One region of the Hydrogenophaga sp. FW305-3-2-15-A-LB1 genome, then DNA from elsewhere that is predicted to be linked to it. Evidence: predicted binding sites of a transcription regulator. Region 1 holds the regulator's gene; each other region holds the start of a gene.

The links. The regulator LexA, encoded in region 1, represses DNA repair genes until DNA is damaged. The targets are predictions, from matches to a motif close to ACTGTATNNNNATACAGT.
Region 2: a site for LexA is predicted at 1,944-1,961, ahead of AC3WPZ_RS24190 (DUF4007 family protein). Genes of this name have one in related genera too.
Region 3: a site for LexA is predicted at 1,942-1,959, ahead of AC3WPZ_RS09185 (putative DNA modification/repair radical SAM protein). Genes of this name have one in related genera too.

What each region holds. Positions count from the first base shown of each region.
Region 1 covers NZ_JBYTAE010000092.1:21,762-26,252, reverse strand. The annotation lists gene AC3WPZ_RS23630 (hypothetical protein) at 1-342, opposite strand, end outside; gene AC3WPZ_RS23625 (asparaginase) at 347-1,306, opposite strand; gene lexA (transcriptional repressor LexA) at 1,449-2,126, shown strand; gene AC3WPZ_RS23615 (hypothetical protein) at 2,481-2,633, shown strand; gene AC3WPZ_RS23610 (D-2-hydroxyacid dehydrogenase family protein) at 2,750-3,757, shown strand; gene AC3WPZ_RS23605 (type IV pilus assembly protein FimV) at 3,828-4,491, opposite strand, start outside.
Region 2 covers NZ_JBYTAE010000097.1:13,431-17,921, reverse strand. The annotation lists gene AC3WPZ_RS24195 (ATP-binding protein) at 1-963, opposite strand, end outside; gene AC3WPZ_RS24190 (DUF4007 family protein) at 956-1,876, opposite strand; gene AC3WPZ_RS24185 (H-NS histone family protein) at 2,181-2,555, shown strand; gene AC3WPZ_RS24180 (hypothetical protein) at 2,898-3,344, shown strand; gene AC3WPZ_RS24175 (DUF932 domain-containing protein) at 3,459-4,436, shown strand.
Region 3 covers NZ_JBYTAE010000023.1:18,698-23,188, forward strand. The annotation lists gene AC3WPZ_RS09180 (UdgX family uracil-DNA binding protein) at 1-638, opposite strand, end outside; gene AC3WPZ_RS09185 (putative DNA modification/repair radical SAM protein) at 646-1,938, opposite strand; gene AC3WPZ_RS09190 (VOC family protein) at 2,066-2,275, shown strand; gene AC3WPZ_RS09195 (enoyl-CoA hydratase) at 2,295-3,059, opposite strand; gene AC3WPZ_RS09200 (patatin-like phospholipase family protein) at 3,249-4,491, shown strand, end outside.

The sequences.
Region 1 (4,491 bases):
AGTGCGGTCCTGGCGCTGCAGCGATCGGCGGGCGTGGAACCAGCCGGCGTTGCACCCCGCCAGCATGATCAACACCATCTTGGCTGTGAACACGCGATTGGCCAGCAGTTCCCCGGCCTGGGTACCGAACATCAGGAGGCCCGACACGGCGGCCAGTGCGAAACCCACCGCCACCAGGCCCAGGCTCAGTTTCGCCAGGGGCTCCACAGGCAGGCTCTGGCCCCAGCCGAACACCCGCAGTTCCAGCAGCGTCAGGTTGCCGAGCAACAGCGCCACGCCCAGCAGATGGGCCACTTCCAGCATGGGGTACGCCCAGGCGTGGGCACCGAGCGCGGCGAACATCGCGTCATTCCATCAGCAGGTCCAGCGCCAGCGCCAACCGGGCCTTGACCGGCGAGAGCCCGGCCGAGTGCGCGAATGGCAGGCCAGCGTGCGGCACCACCCTTCCGCGCGCACAACGCGTCGCCAGCACCACCCGCACCCGTTGTGCCTGCGCGGCATTCAGCGCATCGGTCAGCGCCTGGTGAACGGTACCGTTGCCCGTGCCGGCCACCACGATGCCCCGCAAGGGACGGGCGGCGCCTGGCGCCATCAAGGCCCGCACCAGGCTGCCGTCCGCGTCGGCATGGCTGGTCACCAGTTCGACCCGAGGCAGGGCGTCGGCCGCCAGGAAGCGGGCCAGCGGGGCTGGATCGTGGGAAGCAACGGAGGCGCCCCGGGATCGGAAACGGCGCACCTCCCCCTCCTCCACACAAGCCAGCGGCCCCGCGTCTCCAGAGTCAAAAGCGTCCAGGCGGTAGGTGTGCACCTTCGCCACCTCCAGCGCGCCGTGCACCTGTCCGGCACACACCACCACCACGCCGGCCTCCCCATGCCGCACCACGGCCAGCGCGTCGGCAAGGTTCTGCGGCCCATCCGGCACCAGCGCGGAAGCCGGGCGCATCGCGCAGGTCAGCACCACAGGCTTGGTGGGTTGGAGCAGGCGCTGCAGCACGAACGCCGTTTCCTCCAGGGTGTCGGTGCCGTGCGTCACGATCACCGCCGACACCTGGGGATCGTCCAGATGCGCCTGGAGCCGTGCCGCCAGCGCCTGCCACACCGGCAGGCCCATGTCCTTGCTGTCGATCTGGGCGACCTGCTCCACCTCCAACGGCACGCCGGCCAAAGCCGGAACGGCCGCCACCAGATCGGCCACGCCGACCTGCCCCGCCACGTAGCCCACGTTGTCGCCCGCCTGCGCCGCACGCCCGGCGATGGTGCCGCCCGTGCCCAGGATCACGAGCCGCCGGCCCTGATTTGTGTCCACCACTTGCCAATCCTTGAAAACTGGTTAAAAATACAGATACTGGATAAGAAAACAGGTATCAGCCACTTCCCGCGTTGTTCCTGCCTTCCCAGATGGCGTTCCCCTTGGCCACCACGTTCCCGACGAGGTCCTCATGCTCGACATGCCCCATACCGCACCGAAGCTCACCGCCCGGCAGCAACAGATTCTGGAATTGATCCAGACGGCGATCGCACGCACCGGCGCACCGCCCACCCGTGCCGAAATCGCCAGCGAACTCGGGTTCAAGTCGGCCAATGCCGCCGAAGAGCATCTGCAAGCGCTGGCGCGCAAGGGCGTGATCGAACTGGTCAGTGGCACTTCGCGAGGCATCCGCCTGCGCAGCGAAGACCTGCAGTCCATCAACGATTCGCGCGGGCGCCAGCTTACACTGCCGATCCCCAGCCTGGCCCAGCTGGTGCTCCCCCTGATCGGTCGCGTCGCAGCCGGTTCGCCCATCCTGGCGCAGGAGCATGTGGACCAGACCTACCAGGTCGAGCGCAGCCTGTTCCAGCGCACGCCCGACTACCTGCTCAAGGTGCGTGGCATGTCCATGCGCGACATCGGCATCATGGACGGCGATCTGCTCGCCGTGCAGGCCACGAAGGAAGCCAAGAACGGCCAGATCGTGGTGGCCCGCCTGGGTGACGACGTCACCGTCAAACGCTTCATGCGGCGCCAGCACCTGATTGAATTGCACGCGGAAAACCCCGACTACAAGACCATCGTCGTCGAACCGGGCGAGCCATTCGAAATCGAAGGACTCGCCGTGGGCCTGATCCGCAACAGCTTCCAGCTCTGACCGATCCCGGTCCGTGTCGCCTCAGCAGGTGGCGGGCGTTTGGTCCCGGTGGGTGCACAACCCACCACAAGGACACATCCCTGCGAAGGCGTTTGATTTTGCAATCCTGCCTGTGTTCAACCCCACCCAATGGAGTTTCGCATGGGAAAAATTTTCAACACCAACACGTGGCGCGCCCCTTTGCAGTTGATCGACTGCTGGTTGCCCTCTCCCGCCCTTCGCCGGGCAACGGCCGCCAACGAGCCCGTGGCCACGCAGGTTGTACAGCGCTTTGCGCGTGCCGGGTGGCTCAAGCGCGCCAGCACAACCCGCAGTCCACTTGTCTTGCGGGCCGTGCCACCGGCAGCGGACCCTGTGCCTCGCGTGCGCGTGCTGCAGCAGACCGGCCCCGCGGCGGCGCACCGGGCCGGTGTCAGGCTGGTGATCTCGGGCCGCATCAACGATGTGTGCGCCGAACTCGATCGACTGGCCGACCAGGAACGCCAGCTGTCCACGCGCGCGGCCTGAACTCGGCCGCCGCCAGCGAGCACACGGCCATCCTCCAGGCTCCCGGCGCGCCGTGCCTGCTTGTAACCAGGGGTCAGCGGCCCGGAAGGCCTGGGAGGTGAAGGCACAATAGGGTCATGAATATTGTGATCCTTGATGACTATCAGGACGCTGTGCGCAAACTGCGGTGTGCCGAGAAACTGGAGCCTTACCCGGCCAAAGTCTTCACCAACACGGTCAAGGGCGTGGGCCAGCTGTCCATCCGATTGCGCGATGCCGATGTGCTGGTCCTGATCCGGGAACGCACCGCCATCACCCGTCAACTGGTTGAAAAACTCCCCCGGCTCAAACTCATCGCCCAGACCGGGCGCGTGGGTGAGCATGTGGACGTCAATGCCTGCACCGAGCGTGGCATCGCGGTGGCCGAGGGCGTGGGTTCACCCGTCTCCACCGCCGAGCTCACCTGGGCCCTGATGCTTGCGGCCATGCGCCGCATCCCGCAATACGTCTCCAACCTCAAGCATGGCGCCTGGCAACAGGCTGGGCTGAAGGCCGCGGCCATGCCCGCCAACTTCGGCGTGGGCATGGTGCTGCGTGGCAAGACGCTGGGCATCTGGAGCTACGGCCGCATCGGGCAGATGGTGGCAGGTTACGGGCGGGCCTTCGGCATGCGCGTGATCGTGTGGGGCAGCGAAGAAAGCTGTGCCCGCGCCGCGTCCGATGGTTTCGATGTGGCCCCCAGCAAGGCAGCCCTGTTTGAAACGGCCGACGTGCTGAGCCTGCACTTGCGGCTGAGCGAGAGCAACGCGGGCTGTGTGACACCCGAAGACCTCGCCGCCATGAAGACCTCCGCGCTGTTGGTCAACACCTCCCGCGCCGAGCTCATCCAGCCCGAGGCGCTGATCGCCGCGCTGAACCGGGGTCGCCCGGGCATGGCCGCGATCGACGTGTTCGAATCCGAGCCCATCCTGCAAGGCCATGCCCTGCTGCGGCTCGAAAACTGCATCTGCACGCCCCACATCGGCTATGTCGAGCAGGACAGCTACGAGATGTACTTCTCCTCTGCGTTCGACAACGTGGTCAACTACATCAAGGGCACACCGACCAATATCGTCAATCCAGGCGCGCTGCAGGTTCGACGCTGATGGCTGCGATCGACCTCACCCCAGAAAAAACGCCGGTTGTCACCGGCGTTTTTTCTGGGTACCAAGGGCGTCAGCGTTTGCCATCCGGCTTCGAGCCTGGCTCGTCGTCCGGCGGCATGAAGTCCAACACCTCGAAATCGATCAGGTTGCTCAGCGGCAGGTCCTGGGCGTCACCTGCCTTGGCGGTCGGCTCCACGGGCGGCGACACCTCTGGCAACAAGGCCTCGAAGGCAGAGAACTCGGAGAGGTCGTTCAGGTTGATGTCCAGGCCCAGGTGGGACGACGCAGGCACCAGCACACCCAGGTCCATCGGCTGGGTGTTGCGACCGCCAGCAGGCTCTTCAGCGACGGGGGGCTTCTTGCCGGCTGGCGCGCTCGGACGCCGGCCGTCGGCTTTCAGCGGTTGCATGTTCGTGTGCCGGAATTCGCTGTGCTTTGCCGCGGACGGCTCGTCTCGCTTGATCAGCTCCTTGGCCATCGCGTGCAACAGCAAGAGCTCGCGGTACGCCTCGAGATCGAACACCTCGACTTCGTCGTCGCTGGCGTCCCGGAAGATCGACTCCTCGATCAGGTCCAGCACCCGGGGCTCCGGCCACAGCGACTGAATGCGGCTGAAGGCCGTTTCGTAGGCTTCAAGGCCTCGACCACCGTCGGTGTAGCGGTTGAAGGGCGGCGCGCCGGCATTGAAGACGTGGTTGAACTCGTCGCGCAGGGCGTCGTAGTCTTCGCGGCGC
Region 2 (4,491 bases), on a different contig from region 1:
TTGGCCGAACTGCCTCTTGGAGATCGGGCCCAGCAGAGCGGCCATGGCCGGGTGTAGCGGCCAGCAGGCCTCCAAGGCTTGGGCGAATTCCTTGCCTACGGCGGGGCGTCGCGACCGGATGGCATCGGCGATCGACTTGGATGCGTCGCGCATCCACGGAGGCGTGGCGCTGACTTCGATCGCGCGACCGATTAGTTCGACTACTTCGTCGCTCGCCGCCACGAAGGGCAAGTCGAGATAGCGGCCTTGGATCTTGGCCCAGTCGTCGCGGGTGTCGATGCCCAGGCGGGCCGAATACTGTGCGAAGGACTGATGCAGCACACCCACAACGACCAGGCGGCCTTCCGAGCGTGCTGCGGCCTCGGCGAGCTCTTGGAAGAAGTAGACATCGTCGCCGGAGCCCAGGGCGGAGGCCTCCAAGAACTTTCCCATCTCGTCGATGATTACCAATGCGCCATCGCGAGGGCGGTTCTTCGCCTCTTCTAGAAGATCGGCGATCAGGGTCTGCGCGTTGGGTTTACTTCGGCCGTCGACCGTCTTGCCCAGCGCTCGGCGCAGCGCGGCATGCAGATCCGCCACAACGCTACCTCTCCGACCCACGGCCGGCACGATCAGCCAACCCTTCTGAACTGGTAAGGCTTTGTCGAAAGCAGGCTTGGAGTCCAGCCCCAAAACTTGACGAGCCTTGGCCCGCAGGGTCTTGTCGGGATGCAGCGAGCTCGCCAGAGCCACAGCAAGCGAGCTCTTGCCACCACCGAACGGGCCGGTCCACGTAAAGCAACGTTGGTTGGTGCTGGCGAGTTGCTTGCACATGCCATCCACCACGGCGGTTGCGGTGGCATGGCAGATGTAGCCGGAGAGTGCGTCCGCACGGCCGATGTCGGCGTCGACGCGGATGGACCGCTGATATTGACGAGAAATCTGAACGATGTCGGAGAGCGCCTGTTGCTTCTTGTCAGTCATAGGCGTGCCTAATCATGTTCTTGATGTCTCCTGTGGCTAGTTCTTTACGGTGCACCTGCCTCAGACCTGCGGAGTCAGTCCACTCGAGCTTTCGCCCGGTGAAATCAGAGAGCGCAATCAACCGTTGCGCAATCGACTCCTCGTCGAGTTTGAACACCCTGCCAGGCGAGCCTTCCGCATAGGCTACCGTCTCAAAGGCAAGCGAGCTTTGACCCTCTGCCTTGCGGTTCCAGTAGTCCACAAGGGCATATGCGAAGACACCGTCATGCAGAGACGCTTTTGGGCCGCGGCGGAAGGCGTATTGACCTTTGTGAACTTCCTGCAACAGGCCCAACTCTCCAAGCAGTGGCTCGGCGAAGTCCTCCGGCGAGCCGCCCGCCGCGCGTGGAGCGTAGCTGCGAAGGCATGTCTCCAAATCGCGGGATATCGTCGAAGTGGAAAGTCGGTGCTTTGGATCAAGCTCTCGCGCAAAGCGCGCCAATGGCTCCTCGAGCTCTTGGCGGGTGAAAGTGGGGGCCGTTACATGGTTGAACAGCCAATACCACGTGGTCGACCGGAGGCATCGGCCGGCGAGCTGCCAGTGGGCGAGCCAAGCGGTTGCAGGGCTCTCTGCGTAAGGATCGAGTCCGCCGTCTCTGAGAATCTCACTCGCGAGGCTGGGAATACGAAAACCGTCGTGGGCTTCATACATGACCCCACACGCCAACGCCCAATGTCGGATCGACGACACCATATTTTTGCCGACGCCGAAGGACGCGATCGCGCTCTCATCCATGAAGACAGTTTTGCGCACCAAACCGCCTTCGACGGACTGATCGAAGGCCTTCTTGAGCCACATTTGCCTCAAAGGGAATGTCTCGTGTCCAGAGAAGTGGGCAGCCATCCCTCCGCCAACTTTTGACGTTGCTTTCATGGAACGCATTCTAGTCTCCGTACAAGGTCAACTGGTGAGGTCCACCAGTTCAGCTAATATGCATCATACTGTAAAAAAAGTCAGTATCAATGCCGTCGCCGTCCTAGCCTCATAGTGGTCGTGGCGCTCAAGCATGGATCGCCCAATGCTCGACGTGCAAGGTCGTACGATATTCGCATCCCGATCGAGAACCGACGTAGAAACTGAGTTGAGCGGATCCAATGGCTTGAGCTGTTGTAGGACTCGCGGTCGGCTAGCGAGCTGCCTTCCTCCTTCACACTTACTCTTATCAGGCTTCAAGCGCATGACCACATACGGCGAATTGCAAGAGCAGGCGCTAAAGCTGTTCGAACAGGCTGAGCAACAGCGGCTTATAGAGGTCAAGGTTGCATTCGAGGAGATCTCAAGGACCATGCACGAGCTTGATATTGGCCTCGAAGAGCTGCTGGTCTTTCTCCGCTCTGCCGGTTTTCGAGTGAAGTCTGCGAAAGCGCTCGCTGCGTCTTCGAGAGTGTTTGGAACGTCGGAAGTCGAGGCAAAGTACGTAAATGACGCCACGGGCGAGACTTGGTCCGGGCGCGGCCGCCCGCCTCGTTGGATTATTGAGTCCGAAGCGAAAGGCGTGCACCGGCAAGCGTTTCAGGTCCGCTGTAGGGCCGGGGGTGACCCGATTCGGTAGTGCGGTGGCTGCGTAGCGGGCATACGCCAGATTCAGAATCTAGATTTTTTCGAACGCATATCACGGTACCGAGAGCCCCTGAAGCTCTCGCGCTGGGACAACGGTTCCAGCGCCTTGTTCACCTCAAGGAGTCACCGTGTTTCCCATGCCATCCTCCCTCGAAACGCTGATCGCGTTCGCCATCGTCTTCCTGTTGGGAGTCCTCTGGACCCAGCGCTCTCGCCTCTGGCGCGGGTGCTGCGACCCTTACCAACGCTGCAGGCCCGTCACGCCGTGACCCCTGTATGCCCACGCTGCCAGAGTGAGCGTGTGGTGAGTCGCAACCGAGCCCGCAAAGCAACCGTGACCATTGGCGGCCTGGCCGGCGCATTGGCCAGTGGTTCATCCGCCTGGGCCAGCGCTCGTGCGGGTGCGCGCATCGGTTTGCAGGTAGGAGCTGGCCTGGGCATCGTGGCCGGCCCAGGCGGCACGGTGCTGGGAGCCGTCGCCGGAGCCTTGCTGGCGGCACTGGCAGGCGCGGCGGCCGGCTGCACGGTTGGTGCTGCGCTCGGCGAGTTTCTCGACGACAAGCTGCTCAACAACCACTTGTGCCTGGACTGCGGCCACAGCTTCAGCTCGACCCCGACGCACGCCAACGGCGCACAGCCGCCCCGTTCCCCATCCAATGCCCACGGTCACGCCGCCTTCCACGGCCACGACCGTGAAGCGTCTCCCGCAGATTCCATTTGGGAAGACGATCACGAAGGCGACGAGGGTTTCGGATTTCCCTATCGCGCTCCTCGCGACTGAGTCCACCGGCTCGCTCACCACCCGCTGCCCCCGGCAGCACATTCCCATCCCCACGCGTCAAAGCCCGGCCTCGTCCGGGCTTTATGCCGTCGTATTCCCCACAAGGAGATTTCCATGCACCTCGTACAAACCATGGCCTACGCCAACGAGACCCCCTGGCACGGCCTGGGCCACAAGCTCGCCGCCCATCAACCCCTTGAAGTCTGGGCCGAGAAGGCCGGCATGAACTGGCGCATCGAAGAATCCGAAGTGCGCTTCGTCGCCGGCAATGGCCACGACTCCAAGGTCCTGGGCAGCATCCACGCGTTCCCCGAACAGAAGGTCCTGTATCGCTCCGACAACAAGGCCCCGCTGTCGGTGGTTTCCAAGCGGTACCAGGTCGTGCAACCCGGCGAAATAATTTCGTACTTCCGCGACCTCACCGAGCTCGGTGGCTACGAGATGGAGACCGCAGGCGTGCTCAAGGAGGGCCGCAAGTTCTGGGCATTGGCCCGCACCGGGCAAAGCGCCGTACTGAAAGACAAGGACCATGTGCACGGCTACTTGCTGCTGGCCACAGCCTGCGACGGAACACTGGCCACCACGGCACAGTTCACCTCCGTGCGCGTGGTCTGCAACAACACACTCGCGATTGCCTTGGGTGAAGGGAAGGGTGCTGTCAAGGTGCACCACCGCAGCCAGTTCGATCCGCAGGCCGTCAAACGCCAGCTGGGAATCGCTATCTCTTCATGGGACGGCTGGGTGGTCCGCATGAAGGCGATGGCCGAGCGAAAGGTCACGCCCGACATGGCCGAGGCGTACTTCAAGCGCGTCCTGACCTACGCCGCGGTGAACCCCTCAGGTCAGCCGGTCACGGCGGTCAACGACCGTGCGCTGAAGGCGGTGCAGGAACTCTTCGCCGGACGCGGCAAGGGCTCCAACCTGGCCTCGGCCTCAGGCACCGCCTGGGGCCTGCTGAACGGAGTGACGGAGTTTGTGGAGCATCACCGGCGTGCACGCAGCGAAGACCACCGCCGCGATGCGGCCTGGTTCGGTGCAGGAGCGGCTGTGAAGCAAAAGGCCTGGGATGAGGCCATGAAGCTGGTGGCTTGAATCTTCTATTTCAGGAGGTCACACCAGAACCCACCAAGCCAGTTGAGGACGGCAT
Region 3 (4,491 bases), on a different contig from region 1:
AGGGCTTCGCCGGCGTCGGGCGGTGGCGCGCGCGAGCGGTCCACGCCGGGCGAGAACACAAGGCTTTCGCGGTTCCAGTGCACACACAGGCGCGGCGTGAGGATGGCCCAGCGCATGGCGGCGAACCGCTGCGCGAAAAAAGGTGCGGCCGCGCGCACGATGTGATGCACCGGCTCGAACCAGGCCACATAGCGCGTGTCGCCGCCATCGCCGTCCTCGATCTGGCGGAAGCGCACGAAGGCGTGCATCTTGTGGATCTCGCGCCGCACCTCGCGCGCCATGCGCTCGAGCGCGAGGCGACGGGGGTCCAGGGCGTCGCGCCAGCGGCGGGGGTCGGCCTTCACATCCAGCGCGAGCTCGTGCAACCGGCGGAAGCGCTCGGGGTGCGCGTGCTGCGCCACCGTGTCGGCCAGGTCCATGGCCTCGGCCGGCAGGTTTCGCAGGGCGCGCAGGGGCACGGCTTCGGGCGGCGGTGCGCTGGTGGGCGAAGCCGCGTCCTCGCCCAGCAGATCGCCCTGCCCTTCGGTGCCGTCGCGCCACACCACGTCGCGCGGCTCGGCGCCGCAGGCGATCAGCGCCGACAGCGCGCGCAGCGAGGCGGGCACGTCGTTGGCGTCGTACTCGATCTGCCAGCGCATGGGCGTCTCAGGCAGCGGCGGGCGCTTCGGCCCAGCCGAACAGATCGGGTTGCTCGCCCACGGCGGGTGAGCGAGACCGTGGCCGAGCGAGGGGGGCCAGCGGCACCGCGCCGGGCCGGTGGTCCGGCAGGTGCACGAAGTCCAGCGCCTTGCGGCCCGCCGTGCCCAGGCGCTCCATGTCGGCGCGCCGCACCTGGCGCACGCGCCGCGCGTCGAGCAGGCGCTGCACCGAGTGCGCGCCCAGCCCGGGCACGCGCAGCAGGATCTCGCGCGGCGCGCGGTTCACATCCACCGGGAACCACTCCGGGTGCGCGAGGGCCCAGGCGAGCTTGGGGTCCATGTCCATGGACAGCATGCCGCCGGGCAGCACGAGTTCGCTCGCGTCGAAACCGTAGAAACGCATCAGCCAGTCGGCCTGGTACAGGCGGTGCTCGCGCACCAGCGGCGCGGCCTGCCCGGGCAGCCGGGCGCTGGCGTGCGGGATCGGGCTGAAGGCGGAGTAGTAGACGCGCTTGAGGCGGTAGCCCGCGTAGAGCCCGGCGCTGACCTGCAGGATGCTGCGGTCGTCCGACGCGTCGGCGCCGACGATCATCTGCGTGCTCTGGCCGGCGGGCGCGAAGCGCGGCGGTGGCGCGCTGGCGGCGGGCCGGCCGGGCAAGGAGCGGATCTGTTGCGCCTGCGTCTTCTGCTCGCGCGCTTCGTCCAGCTTCAGGCGGATGCCGGCCATCGACTGGCGGATCTGCTGGCTGCTCTTGCCCGGCGCGAGCGCGTCGAGCGAGTCCTGGCTGGGCAGCTCGATGTTGATGCTGAGGCGGTCGGCGTAGCGCCCGGCGCGCGCGAGCAGGGCCTCGTCGGCATCGGGGATGGTTTTGAGGTGGATGTAGCCGCGAAAGCCGTGCACCTCGCGCAGCTGGCGGGCCACCTCCGCGAGCTGCTCCATGGTGTAGTCGGGCGAGCGGATGATGCCGGAGCTCAGGAACAGGCCCTCGATGACGTTGCGGCGGTAGAAATCGAGCGTAAGGTTCACCACCTCTTCCACGCTGAAGCGGGCGCGCTCGACGTCGCTGGAGACGCGGTTGACGCAGTAGAGGCAGTCGTACACGCACCAGTTGGTGAGCAGGATCTTGAGCAGCGAGATGCAGCGCCCGTCGGGCGCGTAGCTGTGGCAGATGCCCATGCCCTCGTTCGACCCCAGGCCCTGCTGGTCGCTCGAATCCCGGCGCGTGCCGCCGCTGGAGGCGCAGGAGGCGTCGTACTTCGCGGCATCCGCGAGGATGCGGATCTTGCGGGCGACGGACATCATGCTGTAATTTTATACAGTATCTCGTCCGGGCGCTCGCCGGCTGTCACTTGGCGGCCGTCTTGCCCTACAGCGCGCCGATCACACCGAGGCCGGCAGGAGCAGTTTTCTGCTGACGAAGTTCTACGTGAAGGACTTCGCCGAGAACCTCATGATGCATTTGCTGGTGGAGGACGTGGACGCATGGTGGGCGCACGTCGAGGCGCAGCGGTTGGGCGAGCGCTACGGTGTGCGCGCCGAGCCGCCCGAAGACCGGCCCTGGGGCATCCGCGATTTCATCCTGAACGACCCGGCGGGCGTGTTGTGGCGCATCGGGCAGGACATCGAGGCGGCGTAGCCGATCAGCAAAGGCCTGCTCACACCTTCGAGAAGTCCGGCTTCCTGCGCTCCATGAACGCGCCAAACGCCTCGCGCGCGGCCGGCTCGCCCAGCATGCGGCCGAAGCTCGCGCCCTCTTCGGCCATCACGGCCATCACCTGTGGCGTCTGGTGCTTCTTCATCAGGCGCTTGGTCTCGATCAGCGCGCTGATGGGCTTGGCCGCGAGCTTGCGGGCCACGGCCTGCGCATAACCGGCCGCCTCCATCGGGGGCAGCACGCGGTTGACCAGGCCCACTTCCAGCGCGGCTTCGGCCATGAAGGGCTCGCCCAGCAGCAGCGCCTCGGCCGCACGGTGGTAGCCCAGCATCTGTGGCACCAGCAGGCTGGACGCGGCCTCGGGGCACAGGCCGAGGTTGACGAAGGGCATGGAGAAGGCGGCGTTGTCGCCGGCGTAGACCAAGTCGCAATGGAACAGCATCGTGGTGCCCACGCCCACGGCCGGGCCGCACACCGCCGCCACCAGCGGCTTGGGAAACTGCGCGATGCCGCGCAGGAAGCGGAACACCGGCGAATCCGTGCCGGCCGGCGGGTTGTTGAGGAAGTCGGCGATGTCGTTGCCGGCCGAGAAGATGGTCTCGTTGCCCTGGAGCACGACGCAGCGCACGGCGGCGTCGTCCTGCGCGGCCTGCAGCGCGTCGGCCAGCTGGCCGTACATGGCGGCGGTGATGGAGTTCTTCTTGTCGGGGCGGTTGAACGTGAGGGTGCTGACGCCGGCTTCGGTGTGGACGAGGATGTCGCTCATGGGTGTCTCTCAGTGTGCGAAGAAAGGACCCGCAAATTACCACGAACGGGCGTGCTTTTTTGAAGCGGGCCTCCCAGGGGCTGACCGGTGCGTGACAGGGTGTTTCCGGCCACGCCCGGGACACGGCCGCCGCCTACACTTGCCGCTTCCGGGCGCCATGGCGCCGCCGTTGTCCACAGGTGCCGTTCCATGCCAGCCCGACTCACCGCCCTTCTCGTCCATGGCCTCGCCGGCGCGCTCGCCCTGCTGCTGACCGGCGCACCCGCGCTGGCGCAGCAGGCACCCGCACCGAAGGCCGAGCGCCCGCGCGTGGGCCTGGTGCTCTCGGGCGGCGGGGCGCGCGGCTTCGCGCACGTGGGTGTGCTCAAGGCGCTGGAGGCGGCTCGCGTGCCGGTGGACCTGATCGTGGGCACGTCCATGGGCGCGATCGTGGGCGGGCTGTACGCCAGCGGCATGACGGCGGACGAGCTCGAGCGCGAGATCCTGGCGGTGAACTGGGGCGACCTGTTCGACCGCCGCGAGCCGCGCCAGCTGCTGTCGCAGCGCCGCAAGGAAGAGGACTTCGAGCTCTCGCCGGTGCTGATGCTGGGTTTTCGCGACGGCGCCTTCGTGCTGCCCACGGGCGCGGTGTCCACCCGCTCGCTGGAAATGCTGCTGCGGCGCTACACGCTGTCCACGCGCCACCTGGCCAGCTTCGACGGCCTGCCCACGCCGTTTCGCGCGGTGGCCACCGACATGGAGACCGGCAAGGCCGTGGTGCTGGACCGCGGCGATCTGGCGGCCGCGCTGCGCGCGAGCATGTCGGTACCGGGCGTGTTCTCGCCGCTGGCGGTGGACGGGCGCATCCTGGGCGACGGCGGGCTGGTGGACAACCTGCCGGTGGCCGTGGCGCGGCGCATGGGCGCGGACGTGGTGATCGCGGTCAACATCGGCACGCCGCTGGCCGGGCGCGAGACGCTGGGCAGCGTGGTGGGCATCACCACGCAGATGGTGAACATCCTGACCGAGCAGAACGTGCAGGCCAGCATCGCCACGCTGACGCCGAACGACCTGCTGCTGACGCCGCCGCTGGGGCAGCTCACCTCGTCCGATTTCGGCCGGGCGCCCGAGCTGGTGAAGATCGGCAACGACTACGCCAAGACGGTGGGGGATGCGCTGGCCCGGTTCTCCGCGGACGCGCCGCGCTACGAGCGCTGGGTGGCCGCGCGCGAGGCGCAGGAGAAAGCCAACACGGGGCGCATCGGCACCGTGGCCTCGGTGACCTTCGAAGGCGTGAACGAGATCCGCGCCGAGCGCCTGGCCACCGCGCTGGACACTTCGGAAGGCCAGCGGCTGAACGTGCCCAAGCTGGAGAACGACCTGCAGCGGCTCGCGGCCATGGGCGACTTCGAGGCCGTGGACTACACCCTGACGCGGCGCGAGGACGGCGCCG